DNA from 4 places in the Streptomyces sp. NPDC059373 genome. Region 4 is predicted to be linked to each of the others. Evidence: riboswitches for the same ligand, from Rfam matches in the RefSeq annotation. Region 4 holds a riboswitch; each other region holds the start of a gene.
The links. Region 4 has a riboswitch for cyclic di-AMP ahead of ACFXJ5_RS17355 (NlpC/P60 family protein). Riboswitches for the same ligand answer to the same signal wherever they lie in the genome.
Positions count from the first base shown of each region.

Region 1 (5,760 bases), on a different contig from region 4:
GGCAAGGACGACGAGCCCACCACCCTCGCCGACGCCGTCCGCAGGGCCGCCGCCGAGGTCGAGGACGCCCACGGCGTGCCGGTCGAGGTGGTCTGCGTCGGCGACTGCCCCCTGGACGAACGGCTCGGCGCCCAGATGCAGGCCGCGCGCGAGGCGATGGTCAACGCGGCCAAGTACGGTGGGGACGAGCCGGTTCAGGTGTACGCGGAGGTCGAGGAGAGCAAGGTCTTCGTATCCGTACGCGACCGGGGCCCCGGCTTCGACCTGGACGCGGTGCCGGACGACCGCATGGGCGTCCGGGAATCGATCATCGGCCGCATGCGGCGCAACGGCGGCGAGGCGCGGCTGCGCTCCGCTCCGGGCGGGGGCACGGAAGTGGAGCTCGAAATGGAGAGGTCGTCATGACGGATACGACAGGTACGACGGATACGACGGAAGAACGGCGCGTCCGGGTCGTACTGGTCGACGACCACCGGATGTTCCGTACCGGCGTCCAGGCCGAGATCGGCGAGACCGAGCGCACCGGCGTCGACGTGGTCGGGGAGGCCGCCGACGTCGACCAGGCGGTCACCGTCGTCACCGCCACCCGCCCCGACGTGGTGCTGCTCGACGTCCACCTCCCGGGCGGCGGAGGCGTCGAAGTCCTCAAGCGCTGCGCCCCGTTGATGGCCGACGCCGCGCACCCGGTGCGCTTCCTGGCCCTGTCGGTATCCGACGCCGCCGAGGACGTCATCGGCGTCATCCGCGGCGGCGCCCGGGGGTACGTCACCAAGACCATCACCGGCCCCGACCTCGTCAACTCCGTCTTCCGCGTCTCCGACGGCGACGCCGTCTTCTCCCCCCGCCTCGCCGGCTTCGTCCTCGACGCCTTCGCCTCCACCGACGCCCCGCCCGTCGACGAGGACCTGGACCGCCTCACCCAGCGCGAGCGTGAGGTGCTGCGGCTCATCGCGCGCGGCTACGCGTACAAGGAAGTCGCCAAGCAGCTCTACATCTCGGTGAAGACGGTCGAGAGTCATGTGTCCGCCGTCCTTCGCAAGCTCCAGCTGTCCAACCGCCACGAGCTGACCCGTTGGGCCACTGCCCGACGCCTGGTCTAGGCGGGCCGCGTCGCCCCCGCGAAGGGCATCTGGTCGATCGGGGCGATGCGGACCGGCGAGCCGGGGTGCGGGGCGTGGATCATCTGGCCGTTGCCGATGTAGAGGCCGACATGGCTGACCCCCGAGTAGAAGAACACCAGGTCGCCGGGCTGCAGTTGGGAGCGTGAGACGCGCGTGCCCGCGTTGATCTGGGTGTACGTGGTGCGGGGGAGGGAGACGCCGGCGGCGCCCCAGGCGGCCTGGGTGAGGCCTGAACAGTCGTACGCGGAGGGGCCGGTGGCGCCCCAGACGTACGGCAGGCCGAGGGCGCCGTAGGCGAAGGAGACGGCTCGGGCGGCCCGTTCGGAGGGGGCGGCCGGGTCGTCGCCGGACAGGGCCGTACGGTCGGAGGCGCGGCCCGCGCGGGCAGCGGAGCCGTCGGCGGTGACGGCGGCGCGCTCGGGGGCGCTGAGGCGGTCCAGGACCTCCTTGGCGGCCTGGAGCTTGGCCTCGATGGTGCGCTTGTGGGTGCGGAGCTCGTTCTGCGCGCCGCGCAGGGTGGCGAGCCTGTCGTCGGCCTCGATGCGTACCTGCTTGATCTCGCGCTGCTCGGTGGCGAGCGTCCGCAGGGCGGCGGACTGGCGGCCGCTGAGCTGGTCCACGAACTCGGCCCGCGCCAGGTAGTCCTCGGGGCTGGAGTCGAGGGCCAGTTGTACGGCGGGGTCGATGCCGCCCGAGCGGTACTGGGCGGTGGCGATGGAGCCGAGGCGGTCCCGTGTGGTGTTGAGGCGGTCGGTCTTGCGGGCGAGTTCGTCCTGGAGGTCCGCGATCCGGGTACGGGCGGTGTCGGCCTTCTCCTTGGCGCCGTCGTACTGCTGGGTGGCGGCCTCCGCCTCCGCGTAGAGGCTGTCCACCTTGGCCTTGGCCTGCTCGGTGGTGAGCCGGGGTTCGGCCTGGCCGGTCTCGCCGAACATCGTGACGGACGCGGCGCCGGCTATGGCGATCGTGGCCGCGGTGCGTGCGGTGGAGCCGGTGAACGAACGCTGCTTGGGCCTTCGGTGCGACGCCACGGACGCCTTCACTCCCTTCCTCGGCCCGCCGACGACGCGATCCGGCGACGGCCGCACGGGGAGCGACCGCCGCCGGATCCTCGGCGGGGGCGACCGGGCCGGCGCTGACTCGCCGGCGTGGGGATCGGCCACCTGGAGGAGGACGCTAAACCTGACTGTCACCCGGAAGCGGTGAGGAGAGCGGGACTGCTCCGATTCGGCCGGGAGCTGACCGGAGATGACCGCTGTTCGACGGGTGACCCGGATGCTTTCCGCCTCTCTGTGACCGATGTGGCGGTTGAGGCCCAACCGGGTCGGAGGGGCTGCTACAGGAGTGGCCGGAGGGCGTGGTTAGGGTCCTGTGCCATGGACGTACTCATTCACTTCGTCGTCGGCCTCCACATCATCGGCATCGCCGCACTCCTCGGCGGCTTCGTCACCCAGCTCAAGGCCATGGGACGCGGCGAGGCCCGCTTCGTCCCCGCGATGCTGCACGGCGCGCTGACGATGCTGGTGACGGGCGCCCTCCTCGTCGGCCTGAACCAAGCTGACGACCAGCCGGTGAACAACATCAAGATCGGCGTGAAGCTGGCCTTCCTGGTGGTGATCCTCGGCCTGGTCTACGTCAAGCGCGACGAGGAGCGGCAGCCGGCGGCGGTCTTCGGCACGGTGGGTGCCCTGACCGTCGCCAACATCTTCATTGCCGTCCTGTGGACCTGATTCCCCGGGATTCCCCGGGATTCCCCGGGATTCCTTCGGATTCCTTGGTTCCGCGGGCTGCTCAGGCCATCCGCGCGTAGCCGGCGATCGGCATCTCGCTGATCGGCGCGATCTTGACGACGGTGCCGGTGTGCGGGGCGTGGATCATCTCGCCGCCGCCGATGTAGAGGCCGACGTGGGAGATGCCGGAGTAGAAGAAGACCAGGTCGCCGGGCTGTAGATCGGCGGCTGTGATCTTGGTGCCGTAGCTGTACTGGGCGCTGGCGACGCGCGGGATCGAGACCCCTGCGGCGGCCCAGGCGGCCTGGGTGAGGCCCGAGCAGTCGTAGGAGTTGGGGCCGGTGGCGCCGTAGACGTAGGGCACCCCGAGCTTGGACCTGGCGAAGGCGATCGCCTTGGCGGCCTTGGCGGCGTATCCGCTGCTGGTGGTGCTCGTCGAGGTGGATGTGGACGTGGACGTGCTGGCTGCCGCGGCCTTCCGCGCGGCTGCCGCGTCCGCCGCCTTCTGGATGGCCGCGAGCCGGGCCTTCTCCTTGGCCGTGAGGCTGTTGAGCAGCTTCTGCGCGGTGGTCAGCTTCTTCTGGACGGCCAGCTTCTGCTTGCTCAGCTCCTGCTGCGAGTCGTCCAGCTTCTGCAGGCTCGTGACGGCCTTGCTGCGTTCCTGGGCGATCTCGATCTGCTGGGTGCGGAAGGTCTCCAGGGCCGCCTCGGTGCGGCCGGACATCTGCTGCATGACGTGGGCGTTGTCGAGCAGCTGCTGCGGGTCGTTGGCCAGGAGGTACGTGGTCGTGGCGTCCAGGCCGCCGGTGCGGTACTGGGCGGCGGCGAACTCGCCGAGCTGGTCCCGGGTGGCGTTGAGCTTGGCGGTCTTGCGGGAGACCTCGTCCAGCAGCTTGTCGGCGGTGGTGCGCTGCTTGTCGGTCTTGTCCTTGGCCGCGTTGTAGCGCTCGGTGGCGACCTCGGCCTGCTGGTAGAGCTTGTTGACGCTCGCCTGGACCTTCTTGATGGAGGCCGTGCTGCTGCCGGTGCTCGGCGCCGCGCTCGCGCTCTCCCCGAAGAGGGTGACCGTCGCCAGTGCGGCGGTCGTGAGCCCCACGGCCGCACGCGGACCGGGGGCGGTGAGTATGCCGTTGCGGGGCTTGCGGTGGGTCGCCAAGGCAGGCGGCTCCTTCCGTTGACCGCTTACCGGGTTAGCTGTCGGGTTCGGGCATCGGAAGGCCGCCCTACGGTCCGTACGTGTGCGTTCCCGCACCCGTACTCGCGGACCGATTCACCCCAAGGTCGTCGTACGTGGGTCCCCGGCTCCGGCTCGCGCCGGACTCAGCGAAGGCGGCCCGTGACGGCACGGTCGCCGCCGGGAGGGCGGGCCGCCTGATGCGGAACCGTAATCAACCCGAGTGGCGCTTGGGAAGGCTGATGTTCGATTTATCCCGAAACCGATTCGTGACCTTTTACCTTACGCACAGGAACCGTCGGTCGCTGTCAGCGCTACCGCCTAGACTCGGGAGGCGATGAGCAGCCTCTTTGACGACAGCTTCCTGGCCGACCTCGAGCCGACCGACGCGTCCCCGCCGCCGCCCGAGGACCACGTCCCGGAGCAGGTCCCGCACGACCTCTTCGGCGGCCGTTTCGACGCGCCCGTGCACCGGGACGCGTACTACCGGGACGGCGCCCACCGCCCGGTCGTGGACGCCGCCGCGCTGCTCGAAGGGCTGAACGAGCAGCAGCGCGCCGCCGTCGAGCACGCGGGCGCCCCGCTGCTCATCGTCGCGGGCGCCGGCTCGGGCAAGACCCGCGTCCTGACCCACCGCATCGCCCACCTGCTGGCCACCCGGCATGTGCACCCGGGCGAGATCCTGGCGATCACCTTCACCAACAAGGCCGCCGGTGAGATGAAGGAGCGCGTCGAGCAGCTCGTCGGCCCGCGCGCGAACGCGATGTGGGTGATGACCTTCCACAGCGCCTGCGTACGGATCCTGCGGCGGGAGAGCAAGCGGCTCGGCTTCACCTCCAGCTTCTCCATCTACGACGGCGCCGACTCCAAGCGGCTGATGGCGCTGGTCTGCCGGGATCTGGACCTCGACCCGAAGCAGTACCCGCCGAAGTCCTTCAGCGCCAAGATCTCGAACCTGAAGAACGAGCTCATCGACGAGGAGACCTTCGCCGGCCAGGCGGAGAACCCGTTCGAGAAGAAGCTCGCCGAGGCCTATGTGCTCTACCAGTCGCGGCTGCGCGAGGCCAACGCACTGGACTTCGACGACATCATCATGACCACCGTCCACCTGCTCCAGGCCTTCCCCGACGTCGCCGAGCACTACCGGCGGCGCTTCCGCCATGTGCTGGTCGACGAGTACCAGGACACCAACCACGCCCAGTACACGCTGGTGCGCGAGCTGGTGGGGACCGGCGACGAGGCCGCCGAGTTGTGTGTGGTGGGTGACGCGGACCAGTCGATCTACGCCTTCCGCGGGGCCACCATCCGTAACATCCTCCAGTTCGAGGAGGACTATCCGCAAGCCCGGACGATCCTGCTGGAGCAGAACTACCGCTCCACACAGACGATCCTGACGGCGGCCAACGCGGTCATCGAGCGGAACGCCTCGCGGCGCCCGAAGAACCTGTGGACGGAGGCCGGCGACGGCCCGGTCATCACCGGCTATGTCGCCGACCAGGAGCACGACGAGGCGCAGTACATCGCCGAGGAGATCGACCGGCTCACCGACGCCGGGGACGCGAAGCCCGGCGATGTGGCCGTCTTCTACCGGACGAACGCCCAGTCCCGTGTCTTCGAGGAAGTGTTCATCCGGGTCGGCCTGCCGTACAAGGTCGTCGGCGGCGTGCGCTTCTACGAGCGCAAGGAAGTCCGTGACGTCCTCGCCTATCTGCGGGTGCTCGCGAACCCCGAGGACACC
Region 1 covers NZ_JBHYXC010000001.1:426,035-431,794, reverse strand. The annotation lists gene ACFXJ5_RS01970 (PspC domain-containing protein) at 1-405, shown strand, start outside; gene ACFXJ5_RS01965 (LuxR C-terminal-related transcriptional regulator) at 402-1,100, shown strand; gene ACFXJ5_RS01960 (NlpC/P60 family protein) at 1,097-2,149, opposite strand; gene ACFXJ5_RS01955 (hypothetical protein) at 2,495-2,848, shown strand; gene ACFXJ5_RS01950 (NlpC/P60 family protein) at 2,910-4,004, opposite strand; cyclic di-AMP (ydaO/yuaA leader) riboswitch at 4,013-4,184, opposite strand; gene pcrA (DNA helicase PcrA) at 4,360-5,760, shown strand, end outside.
Region 1: another riboswitch for cyclic di-AMP. It lies ahead of ACFXJ5_RS01950 (NlpC/P60 family protein); the one in region 4 lies ahead of ACFXJ5_RS17355 (NlpC/P60 family protein).

Region 2 (5,760 bases), on a different contig from region 4:
TCGTCGTACTGGCTGCCGCCGACCGCGATCCGGCCCGTTTCGAGCAGCCGGACACCCTCGACCTGACCCGCCGCGACAACCAGCACCTCGGTTACGGACACGGCATCCACTACTGCCTGGGCGCCCCGTTGGCCCGACTTGAGGCGCAGGCCGCGCTGGCCACGCTGCTGACCCGGCTGCCGGACCTGAGCCTGGCCGCCGAGCCGTCGGAGCTGCGCTGGCGGGGCGGGTTGATCATGCGCGGACTGCGGACTCTTCCGGTTTTTTTCACACCTGAGGGGTAGTTCGGGCTGAGCAGGGGCGATGCGGAATGTGACACTCCGTCAATCCCGTGATCTTCACGTGATCTCCAATACATCGACTTGTGATGCCATGGCCAACGCCGCTACGTTCTGCGATCGTCGCAATCTTCGTTTGAGAAAGGCGATCGCATGCTGACGTCCGGGAACGGCAGGCACCGCAAACCGCGCCAGGCGCCCACCGCAATGGTGGTCGTCGCGGCGACCGGGGCCGGGATCGCGCTCCCACTCTTCGCCGCGGGCGGCGCGCAGGCCGCCGACGTCAGCACCAACACCTGGAACGCGGTCGCGCTCTGCGAGAGCGGCGGCCTGTGGAGCGCCAACACCGGCAACGGCTTCTACGGCGGGCTGCAGATCACCCAGGAGACCTGGGACGAGTACGGCGGCCGGGACTACGCGAAACGCCCCGACCTGGCCAGCGAGAACGAGCAGATAACCGTGGCCGACGACATCCTCGGCGCCCTCGGCGTCGACGCGTGGCCGACCTGCGCCGACATCTCGGGCCTTACCTTCGCGGTCAACGGCACCGCCTCCGGTTCGGCGTCGAGCTCCACCTCCGCCTCCCCGACGGACGGGGCCACCGCCACCCCCACGGACGGGGCCACCACTCCGACCGACGGTGCCACGGACACCCCGACCGACTCCGCCTCCGGCTCCACCTCGAACACCGGCAGCGGCGACTCGACGAAGGCCACCGCATCGCCGGACCCGTCGTCCACCGAGGCCGCGGCCCCCACCCCCTCCGCCCCCTCCCGCAGCACGGGCCGGCACGCCAAGCCCGAGACAGCCCCCGCCACCGCGGAGGCCGCCTGGGGCAAGCTCACCCGCAGCGCGGCCAAGGCGGACGCCGACACCACCGGCCCGCAGCGCTACCGGGTGCGCGACGGCGACTCGCTCTGCGACATCGCCGCCGAGGAGCACGTGACCGGCGGATGGCGCGCCCTTTACGAGGCCAACAAGACCGTGATCGGTGACGATCCGGGAGTGATCCACCCCGGACAGTATCTGACGGTGGGGTAGCCGGTGTGACAAGCCTTACCCGGAGGTTTGGGTACGGAGTGTCCGTTCAGCCCTGATTCACCCGCTCTCACCTGGAATTATGTGAATTCCGATGGTCGGGATCGGCGCGTCGGTGGTGATCTTGGGGGGATTGCCCCTTAACCAGAGCTTTGCTTACGGTCGACATCGCTCGCCGCCGCGGGCCCCGCCGGTCAGGAACGCCGAATCCTGCCGCCGACCGACGGGAACAGTCGACGCGAAAGCGCCGTAGGCAGGAGCGGGGGACCCACAGGTTCGCCGCCGTACGGAAACGGATGGATCCGGCTCCGTACGGCTTGGGGTTAAGCGCTGCGCGCATGACGCGCAGCACCGGGCACTCACACGGCCCGAACCCGACAGCTGACCTCGCAGGCGTCGGTGAGGAACCAACTCAAATGATTCGTCGTGCCTCCAAGACGGTCCGCTACGCCCTGCTCGGCGCCGTCGCCACCACCGCTGTCGCCGTCCCGATGCTGACCGCCACCACCGCCTCCGCCGCCTCCACGTCCGCGTGGGACCGGGTCGCCGCCTGCGAGTCCACCAGCAACTGGCACATCAACACCGGCAACGGCTTCTACGGTGGCCTGCAGTTCACCAACTCCACCTGGAAGGCCTTCGGCGGCACCAAGTACGCCGCCCGCGCCGACCTGGCCACCAAGAACCAGCAGATAGCCATCGCCGAGAAGGTCCTGGCCAGCCAGGGCAAGGGCGCCTGGCCGGTCTGCGGCAAGAACCTCTGACACCGGCTGTTCACCCCACGGCTCCCCGGCCGGGCACGCACTTCCCCCCTGCGTGCCCGGCCGGGGCTTTTGGTGTCGGCTAGGCTCAGCACGAAAAAGAAGAGACATCCAAAGGAGACTCACGTGCCGTCCATCGACGTCGTCGTAGCCCGGGAAATCCTCGACTCGCGAGGTAACCCCACCGTCGAGGTCGAGGTCGGCCTCGACGACGGAAGCACCGGACGTGCCGCTGTTCCGTCCGGGGCCTCCACCGGAGCGTTCGAGGCCCTCGAACTCCGGGACGGCGACAAGAGCCGCTACCTCGGCAAGGGCGTGGAGAAGGCCGTTCTCGCCGTCATCGAGCAGATCGGCCCGGAGCTCGTCGGTTACGACGCCACCGAGCAGCGCCTGATCGACCAGGCGATGTTCGACCTCGACGCCACCCCGGACAAGTCCTCGCTCGGCGCCAACGCCATCCTCGGCGTCTCGCTGGCCGTGGCCCACGCCGCCTCCGAGGCCTCCGACCTCCCGCTGTTCAGGTACCTGGGGGGCCCGAACGCCCACGTGCTGCCGGTCCCGATGATGAACATCCTCAACGGCGGCTCGCACGCCGACTCCAACGTGGACATCCAGGAGTTCATGATCGCCCCGATCGGCGCGGAGTCCTTCTCCGAGGCCCTGCGCTGGGGCGCCGAGGTCTACCACACCCTCAAGGCGGTCCTGAAGGAGCGCGGCCTCTCCACGGGCCTCGGCGACGAGGGCGGCTTCGCCCCCAACCTCGACTCCAACCGCGCCGCCCTCGACCTCATCGTCGAGGCCATCAAGAAGGCCGGCTACCAGCCCGGCCAGGACATCGCGCTCGCGCTCGACGTCGCCGCGTCCGAGTTCTACAAGGACGGCTCGTACGAGTTCGAGGGCAAGGCCCTCTCCGCAGCCGAACTCACCGCGTACTACGCCGAGCTCGTCGACGCGTACCCGCTGGTCTCCATCGAGGACCCGCTGTTCGAGGACGACTGGGACGGCTGGAAGACCCTCACCGAGCAGCTCGGCGACAAGGTGCAGATCGTCGGCGACGACCTCTTCGTCACCAACCCCGAGCGCCTCCAGAAGGGCATCGACAACAACACCGCCAACGCCCTCCTGGTCAAGGTCAACCAGATCGGTTCCCTGACCGAGACCCTCGACGCCGTCGAGCTCGCCCAGCGCAGCGGCTACAAGTGCATGATGTCCCACCGCTCCGGCGAGACCGAGGACGTCACCATCGCCGACCTCGCCGTCGCCACCAACTGCGGCCAGATCAAGACGGGCGCCCCCGCGCGCTCCGAGCGCGTCGCCAAGTACAACCAGCTCCTGCGCATCGAGGAGATCCTCGACGACGCCGCGGTCTACGCAGGCCGCTCCGCGTTCCCCCGCTTCAAGGGCTGACAGCCGGCCCCGCCGGGTTGTGGGTAGGTCGTTCCGCCTGAGGCGAGCGAAGCGAGGTGGGGGTCCCCCCCGGCCGAAGGCCGGGGGAGGGCTGGCACAACCCGGCCACGGGCCTGCACTCGACGGCGAAACCCCATGGGGTCCAGGGGCAGAGCCCCTGGTTTCGGGAAGGGGCGGGGTGGGGGAAGACCCCCGGGCCCCCGGCCCGCGTAGGGTGACCGAAGGCCAAGCCGCCGACCCAAACGCGAACCCCCACCGGAGGTGCCCGTGCCGGACCGCTTCTCCACCGCGACGCGGATCCGCGCCCTGGGCGCGCAGGCGCAGGCCCGCGTGTACCGGGCGACGGGCAGAGGCCCGAGCGCGCCGCGCCGGAACCGGCTGACCGGCCGGGCGGCGCTGCTGGCGCTCGTGGTGTGCGCGCTGGTGGTCGCCCTGGCGTACCCCATGAGGCAGTACATCGCGCAGCGCAGCGCCATCGCGGACCAGCGCCGCCAGGCGCAGGACGCGCGCAAGCGGGTGGAGCAGCTCCGGGAGCAGAAGGCGCGCTGGCAGGACCCGGCGTACGTACGGAGCCAGGCGCGGGAGCGGCTGAACTACGTCCTGCCCGGTGAGACGGGATATACCGTGGTGACCCCGGGTGCCACCGCGCAGAACAGCGCCGACCGGCACGACGCGAACGAGGCCGCCGGCCTCAGGCCCTGGTACGCGAACCTCTGGGACGGCGTGGACCACGCCGACGGCTCCGCCCCCGCCCACGCAGCAAGCAACTAACGAACGGCACGAGAAGACACCCCGCATGGAAACGCCCCCACCCGCCACTCCGCACACCCCGCCCACCGACGAGGACATCGCCGCCTTCAAGGAGCAGCTGGGCCGCCCCCCGCGCGGCCTGCGGGCCATCGCGCACCGGTGCCCGTGCGGCAATCCGGACGTCGTGGAGACCCAGCCGCGCCTTGAGGACGGCACGCCGTTCCCGACCCTCTACTACCTGACCTGCCCGCGCGCCGCCTCCGCGATCGGCACCCTCGAGGCGGACGGCGTCATGAAGGAGATGACGGCCCGCCTCGCCGAGGACCCGGAGCTGGCGGCCGCGTACCGGGGGGCCCACGAGGACTACCTCCGGCGCCGTGACGCCATCGAGGTCCTGGAGGGCTTCCCGAGCGCCGGCGGCATGCCGGACCGCGTGAAGTGCCTGCACGTCCTGGTCGGCCACTCCCTCGCGGCCGGCCCCGGGGTGAACCCGCTGGGCGACGAGGCCATCGCGATGCTGCCGGAGTGGTGGAAGAAGGGCCCGTGCGTGACGCCGTGCGGCGCGCCGGACCCGGCGGACGGCTGGGAAGTGCACAGCACGGGCGAGGGCGCCGATCGAGGCCACTTCGCCTTCAGGCCGATCGCATCCGAAGGATCCGAAGGAGACGCCGAGTGACCCGGGTCGCGGCCATCGACTGCGGTACGAACTCCATCCGCCTGCTCGTCGCGGACGCGGACCCCGCCACCGGCGAGCTCAAGGACCTGGACCGCCGGATGAAGATCGTCCGGCTCGGCCAGGACGTGGACCGTACGGGCCGGCTCGCGCCCGAGGCGCTGGAGCGCACCTTCGCCGCCTGCCGTGAGTATGCCGCCGCGATCGAGGAGCTGGGCGCGGAGCGCGTCCGTTTCGTGGCCACGTCCGCCTCCCGCGACGCCTCCAACCGCGAGGACTTCGTACGCGGCGTCGTCGGCATCCTGGGCGTGGAGCCCGAGGTGATCACCGGCGCGCAGGAGGCGGAGTTCTCCTTCACCGGGGCGACCAAGGAGCTGACCGGACGGGACGACCTGGCGAAGCCCTACCTCGTGGTGGACATCGGCGGCGGCTCGACCGAGTTCGTGGTGGGCGACGACACCGTCACCGCCGCCCGCTCGGTCGACATCGGCTGCGTACGGATGACGGAGCGGCACCTCGTGCGCGAGGGGAAGGTCCTCGACCCGCCGACCCTCGGCGCGATCACCGCCATAAAGGCCGACATCGAGGCCGCCCTGGATCTGGCCGAGGAGACGGTGCCGCTGAGGCAGGCTCGTACGCTCGTCGGACTGGCGGGGTCCGTGACGACGGTGGCCGCGATCGCGCTGGGCCTGCGCGCGTACGACTCGACGGCGATCCACCACTCCAGGATCGGCGTGGAGCGGGTCCGGGAGATCACCGGGCAGCTGCTGGCGGCCACGCACGCGGAGCGCGCGGCGATCCCGGTGATGCACCCCGGACGGGTGGACGTCATCGGTGCGGGGGCCCTGATCCTGCT
Region 2 covers NZ_JBHYXC010000029.1:64,058-69,817, forward strand. The annotation lists gene ACFXJ5_RS30070 (cytochrome P450) at 1-284, shown strand, start outside; gene ACFXJ5_RS30075 (transglycosylase family protein) at 432-1,319, shown strand; cyclic di-AMP (ydaO/yuaA leader) riboswitch at 1,552-1,727, shown strand; gene ACFXJ5_RS30080 (transglycosylase family protein) at 1,733-2,077, shown strand; gene eno (phosphopyruvate hydratase) at 2,201-3,481, shown strand; gene ACFXJ5_RS30090 (septum formation initiator family protein) at 3,749-4,252, shown strand; gene ACFXJ5_RS30095 (DUF501 domain-containing protein) at 4,278-4,907, shown strand; gene ACFXJ5_RS30100 (Ppx/GppA phosphatase family protein) at 4,904-5,760, shown strand, end outside.
Region 2: another riboswitch for cyclic di-AMP. It lies ahead of ACFXJ5_RS30080 (transglycosylase family protein); the one in region 4 lies ahead of ACFXJ5_RS17355 (NlpC/P60 family protein).

Region 3 (5,760 bases), on a different contig from region 4:
GACCACCTCGAAGCGGTGGTCGACGTAGACCTCCAGCATCTCCTTCAGGCCCAGGGTGAGCGGCTGCCCGTCGACCAGCGCCACGTTGTTGATGCCGAAGGAGTCCTCCATCGGCGTCAGCTTGTAGAGCTGCTCCAGCACCGCTTCCGGGTTGAAGCCGTTCTTGATCTCGATGACCAGCCGCAGTCCGTGCTCGCGGTCGGTGAGGTCCTTCACGTCGGCGATGCCCTGCAGCCGCTTCGAGCCGACCAGGTCCTTGATCTTGGCGATGACCTTCTCCGGGCCGACCGTGAACGGCAGCTCGGTGACGACCACGCCCTTGCGGCGCGGGGTCACGTCCTCCACCGACACCGTCGCGCGGATCTTGAAGGTGCCGCGCCCGTTCTCGTACGCGTCCCGGATCCCGGTCAGCCCGATGATCCGGCCGCCCGTCGGGAGGTCGGGGCCCGGTACGAAGCGCATCAGGGCGTCGAGGTCGGCGGCCGGGTGTCTGATCAGGTGGCGGGCGGCGGCGATGACCTCGCCCAGGTTGTGCGGCGGCATGTTGGTCGCCATGCCCACGGCGATCCCGGAGGAGCCGTTGACCAGCAGATTCGGATACGCGGCGGGCAGGACACCCGGCTCCTGCTCCTGGCCGTCGTAGTTGGGCGCGAAGTCGACGGTGTCCTCGTCGATCGACTCGACCATGAGCTGCGCGGCGCCCGACATCCGCGACTCGGTGTAGCGCATGGCGGCGGGCAGGTCGTCGAGCGAGCCGAAGTTGCCATGGCCGTCGATCAGCGGGAGGCGCATGGAGAAGGGCTGGGCCATGCGCACCATGGCGTCGTAGATCGAGGAGTCGCCATGGGGGTGGAGCTTGCCCATGACCTCACCGACGACGCGCGCACACTTGACGTAACCGCGCTCGGGGCGCAGCCCCATCTCGTTCATCTGGTAGACGATGCGGCGATGGACGGGCTTGAGCCCGTCGCGGGCGTCGGGCAGCGCACGCGAGTAGATGACCGAGTACGCGTACTCAAGGAAGGAACCCTGCATCTCGTCGACGACGTCGATGTCGAGGATGCGCTCCTCGAAGTCGTCCGGCGGCGGGGTCTTCGTGGTGCGGCGGGCCATCTCGGCGCTGCTCCTTCGGCTGGACCTGTGCGGGTACGGCGTAACGTGATGCGGTCCATTGTGGACCGCCCTACTGACACTGCCGACCACCCCCCGGGTTCAAGACGCCCCGATCGGGAACTTCGCGCACGGTCGGCACGCTGCCTAGAGTGGCAGGACTCAGCACAAAAGACAGAGCATGCGACCGGAAGGACAGCTTGCCCATGGGTCACACGGCCACGCCGGAGGCACAATCCGGCGGCCTCACCGCGACCGAGCACCGCCTGGCCAACGGCCTGCGCGTGGTGCTCTCCGAGGACCACCTCACCCCGGTCGCCGCGGTCTGCCTCTGGTACGACGTCGGTTCCCGCCACGAGGTCAAGGGCCGTACCGGACTCGCCCACCTCTTCGAGCACTTGATGTTCCAGGGCTCCGGGAGCGTCAAGGGCAACGGCCACTTCGAGCTCGTCCAGGGCGCGGGCGGCTCGCTCAACGGCACCACCAGCTTCGAGCGCACCAACTACTTCGAGACCATGCCGGCCCACCAGTTGGAACTCGCCCTGTGGCTCGAGGCCGACCGCATGGGCAGCCTGCTGGCCGCGCTGGACCAGGAGAGCCTGGACAACCAGCGCGACGTCGTCAAGAACGAACGCCGCCAGCGGTACGACAACGTCCCGTACGGCACGGCCTTCGAGCGGCTGACCGCCCTCGCCTACCCGGACGGCCACCCCTACCACCACACCCCGATCGGTTCGATGGCCGACCTGGACGCGGCCTCGCTGGAGGACGCCCGGGCGTTCTTCCGTACGTACTACGCGCCCAACAACGCCGTCCTCGCAGTGGTCGGCGACATCGACCCCGGACAGACGCTGGCCTGGGTCGAGAAGTACTTCGGGTCCATCCCCGCCCACGACGGCAAGCCCGAGCCGCGCGACGGTTCACTCCCCGGAGTGATCGGCGGGCAACTGCGCGAGGTCATCGAGGAGGACGTGCCGTCCCGGGCGCTGATGGCCGCGTACCGGCTGCCGCACGACGGCACCCGGGAGTCCGACGCCGCCGACCTGGCGCTGACCATCGTGGGCGGCGGGGAGTCCTCCCGGCTGCACAACCGGCTGGTGCGGCGGGACCGCTCAGCCGTCGCGGCCGGCTTCGGTCTGCTGCGGCTCGCGGGGGCGCCGTCGCTGGGCTGGCTGGACGTGAAGACCTCCAGCGGCGTCGAGGTGCCCGACATCGAGGCTGCGGTCGACGAGGAGCTGGCCCGCTTCGCGGAGGAGGGCCCGACCCCGGAGGAGATGGAGCGCGCGCAGGCCCAGCTGGAGCGTGAATGGCTGGACCGGCTGGCCACGGTCGGCGGCCGCGCCGACGAACTGTGCCGCTTCGCCGTGCTCTTCGGCGACCCGCAGCTGGCGCTCAGCGCCGTACAGCGGGTCCTGGAGATCACCCCGGAGGAGGTCAAGGAGGTCGCCGCCGCGACCCTGCGACCCGACAACCGGGCCGTGCTCGTGTACGAGCCGACGGGCGCCGCCAATGACGACGACGACCAGGACGAGGAAGGCGCGGACCAGTGACCGACGTCGCACCCACCATGACGTTCCACCCGCAGCCGCAGGCAGGGGAGCCCAAGCCGTGGGACTTCCCCGCGCCCGGCCGCTCCACCCTGCCCAACGGGCTGACCGTCCTGCGCAGTCACCGCCCCGGCCAGAAGGTCGTCGCCGTCGAGGTGCTGCTCTCGGCGCCGCTCGACGCCGAACCCGAGGACCTGGACGGCGTGGCCACGATCATGGCCCGCGCCTTCTCCGAGGGCACCGACAAGCACACCGCCGAGGAGTTCGCCGCCGAGCTGGAGCGCTGCGGCGCCACGCTCGACGCCGCCGCCGACCACCCCGGCGTTCGGGTCTCGCTGGAGGTCCCCGCGTCACGGCTCGACAAGGCCCTGGGGCTGCTGGCGGACGCCCTGCGCGCCCCCGCCTTCCCCGACAGCGAGGTCGAACGGCTGGTCAACAACCGGCTCGACGAGATCCCCCACGAGCTGGCGAACCCCGCCCGCCGGGCCGCCATGGCGCTGTCCAAGGAGCTCTTCGCGCCCGAGCTGCGTTGCTCCCGGCCCCGCCAGGGCACCGAGGAGACGGTCGCCCGGATCGACGCGGCGGCGGTCCGGACGTTCTACGACGCCCACGTGCGGCCCTCCACGTCGACCGTCGTGGTCGTCGGTGACCTCACCGGCATCGACCTCGACGCGCTGCTCGCCGAGACGCTGGGCGAGTGGAGCGGCAAGCCGGCCGAGCGCCGCCCGCTGCCGTCGATCACCTCCGACGACCATGCGCGCGTCGTGATCGTCGACCGCCCCGGCGCCGTCCAGACCCAGGTCCTCATCGGCCGCACCGGCTCCGACCGCCACGACCCGGTCTGGCCGGCCCAGGTCCTCGGCACCTACTGCCTGGGCGGCACGCTCACGTCCCGGCTGGACCGCGTCCTGCGGGAGGAGAAGGGCTACACCTACGGCGTACGTGCCTTCGGCCAGGTCCTCCTCTCCACCCCCGACGGCACCGGCGCCTCCCTGCTCGGCATCAGCGGCTCCGTGGCCACCGACGTCACGGCCCCCGCGCTCGCCGACACCTGGCAGGTGCTCCGCACGCTGGCCGCGGACGGCCTCACCGACGCCGAGCGTGACGTGGCCGTCCAGAACCTCGTCGGCGTCGCCCCGCTCCGCTACGAGACCGCTTCCGCGGTCGCCGGCACGTTCGCCGACCAGGTCGAGCAGCACCTCCCCGACGACTACCAGGCCCAGCTCTACGCCCGCCTCGCCGACACCGGCACCGTCGAAGCCACCGCAGCCGCCGTCAGCGCCTTCCCCCTCGACCGCCTCGTCGTCGTCCTCGTCGGCGACGCCGCGACGATCGCCGAGCCCGTCAAGGCCCTCGGCATCGGCCCCGTGGACGTCGTCTCCTCCTGAGGTCCGGCCCACCCGCACCCCGGCAACGGCGGGGACCAGTGTTCGTGCCCCCCACGCCCCGCCAGGGCGTTGGGGGTCCGGGGTGCGGGCCCGGGAAGGGGCGGGGTGGGGGAGACCGCCCCCTGTGCCCCCTGGTGTGGCATCCCGCACACATGGTCCGATTTTTTTGGTTACCGGCGCAGGACGCGGCTAGCGTCATCGCTCGTTGTCCGGCAGAAGCAGCCGCAGCACGCGGCACCGGAGCAACGATCGCCGAGTCCCCGCAGGGCGTGAGCCTGGGGAGCCGGGGACCCACATCATGTCCCCCTGGGGTGAATCGAGCCTGCTCAGGCAGCTCGTAGGAGACCTTCCTGCTCCGAACCCGTCAGCTAACCCGGTAGGCGAGAAGGAAGGAAAGGACACTCGCCCACCCATGGCGCTCACCATACGTACGACTTTGGCCTGCGCTGCCGTGCTCGCGGCCACCGTGACCACCGGAGCGGCGGCCACCGAGGCCCAGGCGGTGGACACCACCGCCTTCACCCGGGTCGCGACCGTGACCGACAGCCTGGCCACGCACATCGCCGCCCAGGCGGACGCCCAGCAGAAGGCGGCCGACGCGGCGAAGAAGAAGGCCGCCGCCGAGGCGAAGGCCAAGCAGGAGCGGGAGGCGAAGGCCAAGGCGCAGGCTGCCGCCGCGGCCAAGCAGCGCGCGGCCCGCGCGTCGCGCTCGGCGGGAGCCCGGAAGAGCCTGACGAGCTGGGTGAAACCGGTCAATTCGTCCATATCGACGCCGTATCACGCCACGAGCAGTCTGTGGGCGTCCGGCTATCACACCGGCGCGGACTTCATCGCCTCGACGGGGACCCCGGTCCACGCCGTCGGCCCGGCGACCGTCGTCGAGGCGGGCTGGGGCGGCTCGTACGGCAACAACGTGATCCTGCGGATGTCCGACGGGATGTACGTGCTCTACGGCCACCTCTCCTCGATCGGCGTCTCGGTCGGCCAGACGGTGTCCGCAGGTCAGCAGCTCGGCCTGTCGGGCGCGACCGGCAATGTGACCGGACCGCATGTGCACCTCGAGGTGCGCACCACCCAGAGCTATGGCTCGGACGTCGACCCCGTCGCGTACCTGCGGAAGCACGGCGTGACGGTCTGACGCTCCGGCGATCCTCCCCCCACAACGAAGGCCTCGGCGGCCCCCCACCCGCCGGGGCCTTCGTGTGTCCAAAAATACTCGCCGAATTAGGGGCTGCCCTCGGAATCCCGGTTGTGCTGGAATAGAGTCGCCGAAGAAACGTCTAGACCTGCGTTACGCGGCGATTAATCCGGACGGGGAAATGAAGGGACCGGCGATGTGGGATCGGATGTGAACGGGACGGGCGGCGCAGGGCGTCGTATTTCCGCCCAAGCGGTGTGCACGGCGATCCGTGACGACATCATCAGCGGTTTCTATCCGCCGGGCGGCAGGCTGACCGAGGAACTGCTGGCCAAGCGGTACGGGGTGTCGCGGGTCCCGGTGCGCGAGGCGCTGCGGACGCTGGAGTCCGAGGGGTTCGTACGCACGCGCAGACACGCCGGGGCGTCGGTCGCCGAGCCCACCGACCAGGAGGCGGCCGATCTGCTGGACATCCGCGGCGTGCTGGAGCCGCTGGGTGCGGCGCGTGCCGCCCAGCGCCGCACGGAGGCGCACATCAAGGTGCTGCGCGGGCTGGTCCGGCTCGGGCAGGAGCGTT
Region 3 covers NZ_JBHYXC010000021.1:580-6,339, reverse strand. The annotation lists gene ACFXJ5_RS25295 (DNA topoisomerase (ATP-hydrolyzing) subunit A) at 1-1,113, opposite strand, end outside; gene ACFXJ5_RS25290 (M16 family metallopeptidase) at 1,317-2,660, shown strand; gene ACFXJ5_RS25285 (M16 family metallopeptidase) at 2,657-4,045, shown strand; cyclic di-AMP (ydaO/yuaA leader) riboswitch at 4,286-4,443, shown strand; gene ACFXJ5_RS25280 (M23 family metallopeptidase) at 4,458-5,183, shown strand; gene ACFXJ5_RS25275 (GntR family transcriptional regulator) at 5,382-5,760, shown strand, end outside.
Region 3: another riboswitch for cyclic di-AMP. It lies ahead of ACFXJ5_RS25280 (M23 family metallopeptidase); the one in region 4 lies ahead of ACFXJ5_RS17355 (NlpC/P60 family protein).

Region 4 (5,760 bases):
GGGCACAGCCCGTCATCACCCGAACGGGCTCAGCGGCTGCGCTAGATGCGGACGCCGAACTGGAAGGGCATGTCGCTCATGGCCTCGTACTTGACGTTCTCACCGGTGCGCGGCGCGTGCAGCACCATGCCGTTGCCCGCGTAGAGGCCGACGTGGTGGTAGTCGCTGTAGAAGATGACCAGGTCACCGGGCTTGAGCTGGCTCGCCGTCAGGCGCGTGCCCGCGCTCGCCTGGGACTCGGCGGTCCGGGGTATGGAGACGCCGGCCTGGGCGTAGGCCCAGGAGGTCAGGCCGGAGCAGTCGAAGGAGCTGGGGCCGCTGGCACCGTAGACGTAGGGGTCACCGAGCTTGGTCTCGGCGGCGGACAGAGCGGCGGCGGCACGCTGATTGGCCGCGGTGTCGTTGCCGAGGTTGACGCGCGAGCTGGAGGAGCGGCTGGCAGCGGACTGCTGCGCGGCGAGGCTGGCCCGCTCGGCGGCGGTGAGGGTGTTGAGGAGCTTCTGGGCCTTCTGGAGCTTGGCCTGGATCTCCTTCTTCTTCGTACCCAGCTCGGTGCGGGTCTGGTCCAGCTCCTGGAGCTTGCTGGCGGCCTCCGCCTTCTGCTGGTCGAGGGTGCGCTGCTTCTCCGCGATCTGCTTGAGCTCGTCGGCCTGCTTGTTGCTCAGCTGGTCGAGCGTGGAGGCCTTGGCGAGGTAGTCGTCCGGGTTCGCGGACAGCAGGAGCTGTACGGACTCGTCGATGCCGCCGCTGCGGTACTGGGCGCTGGCGAGCGAACCCAGTTCGTCCTGGAGGTTGTTGAGGTCGCTCTGCTCGCGGGCCACTTCGTCCTGGAGCTGGGAGACCTGCTTCTGCAGCGTCTGCTGCTTCTCCTTGGCACCGTCGTACTTCTCGGTCGCCTGCTCGGCCTCGTCGTAAAGCTTGTTGACCTGCGCCTTGACCGTCTTGACGGACTGCTTGGCGGGCGCGGCCTGGGCGGCCTGGGACGTGAGGGCAACGGCCGCGGCAGCGGTCGCGGTGAGCACGGTGACCCGCGTACGACTGGCCGGCTTGGGACGACGGTGGGACGCCACGAAGGCGAGCTCCTCTTCCTCCAGCCGCCTACCGGGTGAGCTGTCGGGTTCGGGCTGGAAGAAGCCCTACGACACCTCAACACTCCTCGCGGAGCGCCCTGGTGCCGATTCACCCCGGGAACGTGGTTCCCCGGCTCCGAGCGCAGAGGGGGGCTGCGCTTCAGACTCGGCGGGACCCCCGCCACCATCCTGGGTGGATGATCGAACTCGCGGAGGTACGAGCCCTGACCCTAGTGACCAACATGTGATCCGTTCAAATCAAAGTATGTAAAAACTCTGCCGCAACCTGTTTTCTTTACAAAGATCACACAGCCAGTGCAGGCAACCTAACGCTGAGTTCGCGTCACACCCGCGCAAGTCGCTTGAGAAGCAACGTGGAAGGCACCGGACGCGCCCCGGCCTTCGCCACTCCGTCCGCGACCTCACGGTCGGCCGAAACGACCACAACGGGACGACCGGGAGGTTCCGCCCGAACCAGACGCCGGATCAACTCGTCGGCCGTTTCGCCCGCTTTGCTGAACAGCACCCGCACCCCGCGCGGCGGCGCGAGCAGCACCGGGGCGTCCAGATCCGCCCCGTCGAAGACACACGTCACCTCGGCGCCGCTCTGGGCGGCCAGCACCGAGAGACCGCCCAGCAGCCGCAGCCGCTGCTTCTCCAACGGCAGCGCCGGATAGCCGGTCTTGGTGACGTTGTAGCCGTCCACCACGAGGTGCGCCTGCGGCAGCGCGAGCAGTTGGTCGAGCAGCGCGGGATCATTCTCGGACAAAGCACGCCGTGCGATGTCCTTCGGGCTGATGGCGCCCGGCTTGACCGCGTCGACCGTGTCGGCCGGCAGGATGCCCATCGTGTCGCGGGGCGGCAGCGCCAGCTCGCGCCGCAGCCCCGACGCGGCGTCAAGGACCGTGTCGAGCAGCAGCCGCAGCCGTACGTCCTCCACGCTGCGGCCCTCGCGTACGGCCCGGCGCCCCGCCTCCACCGCCGCCTCGGCCTCGGCGAGGCGGGACTTCAGACGGCGCCCCTCGACCTCGGCGGAGGACCGGTCGGCCGCGGCGGCGGACCGGACCTCCTCCAGCTCGTGCTCGACCTTGCGCAGGGCCGCCTCGGCCCGCTTCACGTCACTGGCCGCGCTGCGCAGCTTGCGGTGCAGCGACTCGACCTCCTTGCGGGCGGCATCCAGCTCGGCGCGGGCCCTCACGGCCTCGCCACGGGACTGCTCGCGGGCGGCCGCCAGCTCCTCGCGCAGCTGCGCCAGCTCCCGGGCGGCCTCCTCGCCGGCCCGTTCGGCGTGGGCGCGCTGCGCCTCCTCACCGGCGGCGGCGACCAGCTTGGACCACCCCGGCGGACGCAGCAGATACGCCGCCGCCGCCACGTCCAGCGGATCCACGGCGGGCGGCGGGGTGCCCGCGTCCAGGGCGTCGGCCAGTTCGGGCTGGGCCTCCCGCAGCCGGGCGGCGATCCGCTGCCGGAAGGCCGGATCGCCCTCCAGAGCGGTGGCCAGCGCCGTGGCGGCGAACTTCGCGCGGCGGCTGGGCGTGAAGCGGGCGTACGGGCGCAGCTGCGACGGCAGCTCGGCGTGCGTCAGCCCGCCGAACGCGTCCGCCGCAAGCGCCACCACCCGGTGCCGTACGCCCTCCGGGAGCGGGCGGTCCAGGGCCTCGACGGCCTGCTCGGCGGCCTCTCCGGCGGCCGACGGGGAGGCGTCAGCCACACCCTCACCGTCCTGCGCCGCCTGCGGATTACCGCCGGTCCGGTCCACCAGCCACTCCTGTCCAGTCCCTCGACGCCTCCCCCTGCTCCCCCTGTACGTCTCCATTGTCCCCCGGCGGGGGAACCACCCAGCGTCCGGCCGGGGGAGCTCAGGCCTGGGCGGACTCCGGATCCGCGGCGTTCACGCCGGGCCGGTCCACCAGCTCGACCTGGTCCACGGCGTTGCACCAGCGGCAGCGCACCGACTCGACGGCCTCGCTGATCACCTCGGTCTCCTCGACCTTCGGCTCCCCCGCGAGATCCAGGTGGACGTACTCCACAACCTTGCTCGAACGGGTCACATCGAACCGGGTCAGATTGCCGCACAACGTGCAGCGCCACCGCGTGGTGGCGGTCGGCAGGGGAACCGGCATCGGACGGACCTCTTTCGTGCTTTCGGACAGGACCGGGCTCTGGCTTCCGGCCACCCTAAGGCCTTGGCGGTACGCAGCGCTGCGGCGAGGCACGCTATGCCCCTTACGCACCTTCCGCCATGATCGCTCCATGGTCATCCCGGTGTACGACAAGAACCCGGTCCGCCGCACACCCGTGGTGACGTACGCCCTCATCGGGCTGTGCGCGCTCATCTTCCTCGCCGGCCCCGCCTCCGGCCTCAACCCCGTCTACGGCACCGGCCACCAACACCTGCTCTGCGAACAGGCCCGCTACTTCGCCCACTGGGGCGTCATCCCCGACGAGCTCTGGCACGGCCGCCTGTCACCGACCGGCCTGGACCTCCCGGCCGGCTGCACCACCCCGCGCTTCGGCAAGACACCGTTCCTGTCGGTGCTCACCGCCCTCTTCGTGCACGGCAGTTGGGTGCACCTGCTCGGCAACATGCTCTTCCTCTACGTCTTCGGCGACAACGTCGAGAACCGCATGGGCCGCGCGCGCTTCCTGCTCTTCTACCTCGCCGCCGGCTACCTCGCCACGTACGGCTTCGCCCTCGCCCACTCCCACTCCACGCAAACCCTGGTGGGCGCCTCCGGCGCCATCTCCGGGGTCCTCGGCGCGTACCTCTTCCTCTACCCGAAGGCCCGCGTCACCAGCCTCTTCCCGTTCCTCTTCTTCCTCCCCCTCCGCTTCCCCGCCTGGATGGTCCTCTGCTTCTGGTTCGCCCTCCAGTGGCTCGCCTCCCAGACCACCAGCCCCGGTCCCGGCGTCGCCTATCTGGCCCACGTCGTCGGCTTCGTCTTCGGCTTCGTCTGTACGTGGGCCTGCTTCCGCCGAACGCCTAAGCTTGAGCCCGCCCACGCGACCCAAGGAGACCTTCAGCCGTGATCACCGCGATCGTCCTCATCCAGACCAGCGTCGACCGGATCCCCGAGATCGCGGAATCCATCGCCGCCCTCGACGGCGTCAGCGAGGTCTACTCCGTCACGGGCACCTACGACCTCGTCGCCATGGTCCGCGTCGCCCGCCACGACGACCTCGCGGACGTCATCCCCGGCCGCATCAGCAAAATCCCCGGCGTCGAGGCCACCGACACCCACGTAGCCTTCCGCACCTACTCCCAGCACGACCTCGAAGCCGCCTTCGCCATCGGGCTCGACGCCTAGCGCCCAGCCCCGATCGGCCACACAGCGGCCGTCCGCCGTGCCGGGGACACCGCACCCGCCCGGGGACCCGCGAACTCGGCCCCGATCGGGCACGCAGCGACCGTCCTCGGTGCGGGCTCGACTCCCAACGCGCCTCTCGCACCGCTACGCGGGCTTCGAGCCGCTGCGCCGGACTCCGTCCGCCGTGCCGGGCGCACCGCACCCGCCCGGAGACTCGCGAACTCAGCCCCGATCGGGCACGCAGCGACCGTCCTCGGTGCGGTAGTTCCACGCCGCGCCGTCACGGACGAGCTCGGCCACCGCCGTCAGAAAGCGGTCGACGTGCTCGTCGGGCGTACCGGCGCCGAAGGACACCCGGATGGCGTTCAGCGAGCGCTCGCCGGGGGCGGCGTCGGGCGCGCCGCACTCGCCGGGGTCCTGCGGCTCGCTGCCCAGCAGCGTACGGACGAGCGGGTGGGCGCAGAACAGACCGTCGCGCACGCCGATGCCGTACTCGGCGGACAGCGCGGCGGCGAAGTGCGAGCTGTTCCAGCCGTCCACGACGAACGAGATCACGCCCACCCTCGGCGCGTCATCCCCGAACAGCGACAACACCCTCACCTGCGGCACCCTCGCCAGCCCCTCCCGCACCCGGGCCACCAGCCGCTGCTCCCGCTCGACGAGACCGTCGAACCCGGCCTCCGTCAGCGCGCGGCAGGCCGAGGCGATCGAGTAGACGCCGATCACATTGGGCGACCCGGCCTCGTGACGCGCAGCGGACTCGTGCCACTCCACATCCACCCCGCCGTCCGCCCGCCGCGCCACCCGCCGCGACGCCCCGCCCCCCGCGAGATACGGCTCGGCCTCCCGCAGCCAGTCGGCCCGCCCGGCCAGCACCCCGGAGCCGAAAGGTGCATAGAGCTTGTGCCCCGAGAAAGCGACCCAGTCCACATCCAGCTCCGCGACATCCACCGGGTGATGCGGCGCCAGCTGCGCAGCGTCCAGCACGATCCGCGCCCCATTCGCATGCGCCGCCGCAGCCAGCTCCCGCACCGGCCACAACTCCCCCGTGACGTTGGACGCGCCGGTCACACACACAAGCGCCGGCCCGTACGACTCCCGGCCGGCGAGCGCCGCCTGCAGCGTGCGTACCGCCTGCTCCGGGCTGCGCGGCGCGCTCAGATACGTCACCTCGGCGTCCCGCCAGGGCAGCAGCGAGGCGTGGTGCTCGGTCTCGAAGACGAACACCTCGCAGCCGACCGGGAGGGCGGCGGCCAGCAGGTTCAGCGAATCAGTGGTCGAACGCGTGAACACGACCTGGTCGTCGGGACGGCACCCGAGGAACTCGGCAACCGTGACGCGGCTCTGCTCGAACAGATCCGTCGACAACTGCGACAGATAAC
Region 4 covers NZ_JBHYXC010000010.1:179,110-184,869, reverse strand. The annotation lists gene ACFXJ5_RS17355 (NlpC/P60 family protein) at 42-1,070, opposite strand; cyclic di-AMP (ydaO/yuaA leader) riboswitch at 1,081-1,238, opposite strand; gene ACFXJ5_RS17350 (NYN domain-containing protein) at 1,414-2,832, opposite strand; gene ACFXJ5_RS17345 (hypothetical protein) at 2,930-3,193, opposite strand; gene ACFXJ5_RS17340 (rhomboid family intramembrane serine protease) at 3,324-4,100, shown strand; gene ACFXJ5_RS17335 (Lrp/AsnC family transcriptional regulator) at 4,097-4,378, shown strand; gene ACFXJ5_RS17330 (aminotransferase class V-fold PLP-dependent enzyme) at 4,601-5,760, opposite strand, start outside.